DNA from 2 places in the Vreelandella janggokensis genome. Region 2 is predicted to be linked to the other one. Evidence: predicted binding sites of a transcription regulator. Region 2 holds the regulator's gene; the other holds the start of a gene.

Region 1 (3,416 bases), on a different contig from region 2:
TACGACGAACCTTCCTATCTGTACTGCTCGGTGGGACACCCGTTGTTCGATAAGGCCAGTGACCGCCTCACGTTGGACGAGCTTGCACAGCATCCCGCCATATCACCACGCTATCCGCTACCTGCTGAGGCACGCCAGGCCCACGATGACCTCAACCTGCGCGCCTCGGCGTCAGACCGTGAGGGCGCGGCGTTTTTGATTCTCACCGGGCGTTTTATGGGATTTCTTCCCGAACACGTCGCCGACCAGTGGGTCTCGGCGGGCAAAATGCGCGCCCTGAATACCACAAGTCAGCACTACCTTATTCCCTTTGTGCTTATTGCACGTCGCGATCGCCGCCCCAATCGTGTGGTTGACGCCTTTTTACACTTCATCAATACGCCACAAACACCAACACCCGGCATTTAGACGGGTGTTGGTGAGATATGTTGGAGAAGCGCACGTCGCGCGAACTAAGGTAGTTGCTCGGCCGGCTCCTTGTCAGCCACCGGCGCCGGACCCACCGACGGTGCGGAGGAAAGCACCTGACTTGCGACATAGTAAACGATCGCGCCAAGCGCCGAGCCGGTAAACCAGCCGTAGTCGTAGAACCAGTACATCGTACCGGTGGTCAGCGAGATTAGCGTTAGCGCAACGGGCACGCCAAAGGCGATAAAACCGGCAATGTTCACCGCGGGATAAACATGGCTGTCCATATACAGACTGGGCACATCCAGGCGCTGTTTTTTAATCAAAAAGTAATCCACCGCCATGATCCCCGCGATCGGGCCAAGCAGGCTGGAATACCCCAGTAGCCAGTTGGAGTACATCTGTTCCAGCGATACCCCTGGCGGGATGATGCCCGCTTTTTGGAGCAGGTCATAGCCCATCAGCAACACACCCACCGCACCGGTCATCAGTACACCACGGGTCTGATTGATCATTTTAGGCGCAATATTCTGAAAATCATTGGTCGGCGAGACAATATTCGAGGCCGTGTTGGTAGAAATCGTGGCGATGATGATCAGCAGCATCGCCAGCACTACCCAGAACGGGCTATCAATATAGCCGATCAGCCGCACCGGGTCGGCCACGGTTTGACCGACAAGCGTCTCTGAGGCAGCGGTCATCACCACACCCAGTGAGGCAAAGAAAAACATTGTCAACGGCAGGCCAATCACCTGCCCGACAATCTGATCTTTCTGACTTTTGGCAAAACGACTGAAATCGGGAATATTCAGCGACAGGGTCGCCCAAAAGCCTACCATGGCGGTTAACCCGGCAAAGAAGTAGCCATACACTGACGCCCCTTCTGGACGCGATGGCGGCTGAGCCAGCAGCTCGGTCATCGAGGTGTGCGGCCACGCCCACACCATCAAGCCAATACCCACCGCCAATAGCAACGGTGCGGCCAGGGTTTCCAGCCACTTGATCGACTCCGCACCGCGAATGACCACATAAAGATTCATGGCGCCAAACACGAAAAAGCCGATGACTTCACCAACGCCGCCCAGTGCCGCCCACGCGGGTATCAGTTCCGAGAGCAGCAAGTGAATGGCCAGCCCGCCGAACATGGTTTGAATACCAAACCACCCACACCCGACCAGGGCGCGCACCAGACACGGCACGTTGGATCCAAAAATCCCGAACGAAGAGCGAAGCACAACGGGAAAAGGAATCCCGAATTTAGTACCCGGAAAAGCGTTGAGCGTGAGTGGAATCAAGACAATCACGTTGGCCAGTAATATCGCGAACAACGCCTCCCCCACACTCAAGCCAAAGTAGGCGGTCAACACACCCCCAAGTGTGTAGGTGGGTACACAAATCGCCATCCCCACCCAAAGCGCGGCGATATTCCACTTAGTCCAGGTTCGTTCACTCGCCTGGGTAGGCGCGATGTCCTTGTTGAAGCGCGAGCTATCGCGAACATCGTCCCCCACATCCAATTCAATCAGCCCTTCTCGGTCTACCATCTGAGAGGTTGTTTTCGTCATTGGTCTCTCCTCAGTGTCATCTGCTTCCCGGAAAACCCTCACGGTCTGAGGCTCCCAAGCAATAAGCATGCCGACCGCCCGGCACTATCACTTAACTTATTGATGGAAAACTGTCTTCCGGGACAAGAATTTTATTATTGTCTTCATCTTGCTGCCCTTTAGGACACTACATACCCGACGGATTCAAAAAGGCTAGATCAAAAAAAATATTTGCACCAATTTTCAACATTAAAATTATGCCTAAAGACCCAAAATAATAACTAAACACATGATTTAAAAGACATATAAAAAAACATCAAAGCAGTGCAATGACTCACCATATTAGGGAAAACGCAAATCAAAAAGAAAAATAGCAAATTAACTCAACGAGTTAAAAAGGCCATTAAAAAAATATTCAACTAACTTGCTAAAAATCACATCCTGACGATACTTTCTTAAAAGCTGCCCTTACAGTCAGCTTTAGACTCCACTACCCACCGTCAGATCATTAATTAATCCTGATGCCGTGAGCTAACACTAATAACGGGAGAGACGCTAATGCAGAAGATGAAAATCGGCCTGATTCAAATGGGCCTGAAAACCAGCACCGACCTGGAACCCGCGGCCATCCGCGACGCCATGAACGAAGCCCATCTGCCGATGATCGAGAAAGCGGCAGAACAGGGCGTGCAGGTGCTCTGCTTTCAGGAAGTGTTCAACCAGCCCTATTTTTGCCCCAGTCAGGACGGCAAATGGTATGCCGCCGCCGAGCAGGTGCCGGAAGGCCCCACCTGCCAGATGATGCAGAAACTCGCCGCCAAGCACCGCATGGTGATCATCGTCCCGGTGTACGAAGAAACCGAGACCGGCGTTTACTACAACACCGCCGCGGTGTTCGATGCCGACGGCAGCTATCTGGGCAAGTACCACAAAACGCATATCCCCCAGATCGCAGGCTTTTGGGAGAAGTTTTTCTTCAAGCCGGGCAAATCCAACTGGCCGGTCTTCGATACCGCCTTTGGCAAGATTGGTGTGTATATCTGCTATGACCGCCACTTCCCCGAGGGCTGGCGGGCGCTCGCCCTCAACGGCGCCGAGGTGATCTTCAACCCTTCCGCTACTGTCGCCGGGCTTTCGCAGTACCTTTGGGAGCTTGAGCAACCCGCCTCGGCCGCGGCCAACGGCTGCTTTATTGCCGCCATCAACCGCGTTGGTACCGAAGCACCCTGGAATATCGGCAATTTCTATGGCTCCAGCTATATCGTTAACCCGCGCGGCAAGATCGAGGCCCAGGCCAGCGAAACAGAAGACGAACTGCTGGTGCACGAAATCGATTTGGACATGGTTCGCGAGGTACGCAACAACTGGCAGTTCTTCCGCGACCGCCGCCCGGAAACCTACACCCGCCTGACCGACGGCGAATAGCCCGGCCACCTGACAAGCAAAGGAGCAAGCAATGAGCCT
Region 2 (3,416 bases):
TCAGGCACGAGAAGAACAAACACCAGGTCAACCGGGTCGCCATCAATGGCGTCAAAGTCGACCGCTTCATTGAGTTTGAGAAAGCCGGCGATAGGTGAATCACAGTGTGGGCTTCGAGCATGGGGAATCGCCACGCCGTTGCCAATCCCCGTACTGCCGAGGCGTTCACGACCAATCAAACGGCTGAACACTTCCTGGCTGTCGAGGCTGGGAATGTTTTGTGCGATAAAGGTGCTGAAAAACTCCAGCACCCGTTTTTTGCTGCCCCCGGGCACATCGTAGAGAACGCGTTCCGGGGGGAGGATTGTGGCCAACGTCATTGAATTAACGCACACCTGCGCCCTGGGCGCGGGCTTGTGCTTTTTCCTTATGCTTAACGAGCTGTCGATCAATCTTGTCCGCCAGGGCGTCGATGGCGGCGTACATGTCATTATCGAGGGCCTCGGCATGCAAGTCAGCTCCTGCCGCGTGGAGTGTGCAGGCGGCCTGTTGACGCTCTTTTTCGACCGAGAGCGTTACCTGCACGGTGGTGATGTTGTCGTAATGGCGCTCAACGCGTTCCAGCTTTTCGTTGACATAGTCACGCAAGGCGTCAGTCAGATCTACATGATGACCGGTGATATTGACTTGCATTGACGTACTCCTTATCCGTCGGACTGTCCTTCGATTGTAACCCTTTTTGGCGTTAAGCAAAGCCCTTGTGTTGAGTTTCCGTTTGCTTAACGTAAGCGACGCCGTTCGCTGGACGAAGGGATGCCCATGCCTTCGCGGTATTTGGCAACCGTGCGACGTGCTACGTGGATGCCGGCTTCCTCCAGCAGGGTGACCAGACGGCTATCTGACAAAGGTTTGCCGGGGGGTTCTTCCTGAATCAGTTTTTTGAGTCGAGCGCGTATGGCCGTGCTGGAGTGGCTGTCGCCGTCCTGGCCACTGATCTGGCTGGAAAAGAAGTATTTAAGCTCGAAAATTCCCCGCGGTGTATGGATGAACTTCTGGGTGGTGACGCGAGAGATGGTCGACTCATGCATCTCTACCGCATCGGCAATATCGGCCAGTATAAGCGGTTTCATGGCCTCTTCGCCGTGTTCGAGAAAGCCGATCTGGCGAGTGATGATTTCGCGGCCGACGCGTAACAGGGTGTCGTTGCGGCTGGAGAGGCTTTTGATCAGCCAGCGGGCTTCCTGCAAGTGATCCTTGAGGAACTGGTTATCATGACTCTTGTCGGCGCGCTTGATCAGGCTAGCGTAGTCGGGTTGAATCCTGAGCTTGGGTAAGGCCTCTGGGTTGAGTTCGAGGTGCCAGCCTTCGTTATCGTGGCGAACCACCAGGTCGGGAATCACGTAGCTATCGTCAGTGGCGCTGTAAACGCTGCCGGGGCGCGGGTCCAGGCTTCTGATCAGTTGGATGACGTCATCGAGTTGCACATCGTCCAGGCCGAGTCTTCGCTTGAGGAGGCGCTGATCATTTTTACCCAGCGCTTCAAGGAACTGGCGAACCAGACGCCGCGCAGGAATCAGCAGCGGTGTGTCACCGGGTAGTGCGGCGAGCTGAAGCATCAGGCATTCGCGAAGATCGCGGGCGAAGATGCCGGTGGGCTCGAACTGTTGCAGTCGCAGTAGAATGGTTTCAACCTCGCGCTGGCTGAGGCCTTCCACGCCCTGGTCTCGCAGTCCTTCGCGGATATCGGCAAGGGGCTGGGTGAGATAGCCGTTAGCATCCAGTGCGTCAATCAGGCTCTCGGCCACCAACTGTTCACGTTGGCTCAAATCGGTCATGGCGAGTTGCCAGAGGAGGTGGCCATGCAGCGTTTGCCCGGTGGCCTGGCGCTCGAAGTCAGGCCCCTCGCTACTTGTGCTGCCACTGCCCATCGTATCCTGATAGGTATCTGACCAGTCGCTATCGACGGATAGCTCCTTGGGAATGCTATCTGCCCACTCGCTTGCTTCCGGCTCGCTGTCAGCTTGCTCGCTTTCGCTGAACTCATCTTCCTGCTCGAGCATGGGGTTGGCGTCAAGCGCTTGCTGGATTTCTTGGCGTAAATCGAGCGTTGATAGCTGTAGCAGGGCAATTGCCTGCTGCAGCTGGGGTGTCATGGTGAGCTGAGTGCCGATCCGCAGTTGAAGAGAAGCTTTCATGACCATCTGAGAACCACTCGTTTATCGGAAAGCATCCACCCTAGTGCGAGTTGTGTTTGGGTGCAAGTGCAATAAGTATGCCATCGGCAATAAATATGCCATTGATGGCTTTAGAGACGGAAATCAGCACCTAGGTAAACGTCACGCACCTCCTGATTGTCAAGAATGGCGGCCGGCGAACCGCTGGCGATAATATGCCCGTCGCCGACGATATACGCCACATCGCAAATATCCAGCGTTTCACGCACGTTATGATCGGTAATCAATACGCCAATACCTCGCTCCTTCAAGGCGCGGATGATCGACTTGATATCGCCCACGGAGATGGGGTCTACACCTGCAAAAGGCTCATCAAGCAGGATGAACGCAGGCTCTGTCGCGAGGGACCGGGCGATCTCGACGCGGCGCCGTTCGCCTCCGGAAAGGCTCATGCCCATATTGTCGCGGATGTGGGTAATATGGAACTCTTCCAGGAGTGTTTCCAGGCGTGCTTCGCGTCCGGCTCGATCCAGGTCGTGACGGGTTTGTAAAATGGCCATGATGTTGTCGGCGACGGAGAGTTTGCGAAAGATCGACGCCTCCTGGGGCAAATAGCCAATGCCTGCCTTGGCACGCTCGTGCATGGGTGCTCGGGAAAGGTCCAGGCTATCAATCCCGACGCTGCCTGCATCTGCCTTGACCAGGCCGACAATCATGTAGAATGAAGTGGTTTTACCGGCGCCGTTGGGGCCGAGCAAACCGACGATGCTGCCTTGTGAGATATCCAGGTTGATGTCTTTTACGACGCGTCGGCGCTTGTAGCTTTTCGCCAAATGGCGGGCGTATAGCGTTTGTGTTGCGCTGTTGTCGGCAACTGCCATCAGGCTCTCCTTATCCCTCGGGTTGCAGCGTCATGCGGATGCGCTGCGACTCTTGATTGTCGACGTCGGAGCGCGCCTTGACGAACTCGCGGTCGATAAAGTATTCCAGCCGCCCCCCGGTGAAGCGGTCGCCTTGCTGGATGATTTCCGCCTGGTCAATCAACTCGACGCGTCGCTCGGCGACATGGTAGATCACCCTTCGACCCCAGCCTTCCATCGGGCCATCCTGGTCTTCGGGTTGCCGCCGCAAATAGGCCCGTTCGCCCAGCGCCGTGGCCCGCGAGAGCTCGCCTTCCTCATTTCGCTGGATTTCCACTTCGTCGCCTCTTATCAGCATGTTGCCTTGGCGAACTTCGACGTCGCCGGTGTAGACCGCTGTACCGGCGCGCTGATCCAGGTCGAGCTGGTCGGCGACGACTTC

The links. Region 2 encodes sigma-54, which starts transcription at its own class of promoters, with help from an activator protein. Its sites were predicted from a motif close to TGGCACNNNNNTTGCTNT; they were not measured.
Region 1: QC816_RS09215 (NCS1 family nucleobase:cation symporter-1) is a predicted target of sigma-54. The motif match lies at 2,029-2,046, and genes of this name have one in related genera.

The regions. Positions count from the first base shown of each region.
Region 1 covers NZ_JARWAJ010000002.1:536,256-539,671, reverse strand. The annotation lists gene QC816_RS09220 (LysR family transcriptional regulator) at 1-408, shown strand, start outside; gene QC816_RS09215 (NCS1 family nucleobase:cation symporter-1) at 453-1,973, opposite strand; gene QC816_RS09210 (nitrilase-related carbon-nitrogen hydrolase) at 2,511-3,377, shown strand; gene hydA (dihydropyrimidinase) at 3,409-3,416, shown strand, end outside.
Region 2 covers NZ_JARWAJ010000001.1:949,473-952,888, forward strand. The annotation lists gene QC816_RS04280 (PTS sugar transporter subunit IIA) at 1-320, opposite strand, end outside; gene hpf (ribosome hibernation-promoting factor, HPF/YfiA family) at 325-633, opposite strand; gene QC816_RS04290 (RNA polymerase factor sigma-54) at 720-2,141, opposite strand; gene lptB (LPS export ABC transporter ATP-binding protein) at 2,246-2,995, opposite strand; gene lptA (lipopolysaccharide transport periplasmic protein LptA) at 3,006-3,416, opposite strand, start outside.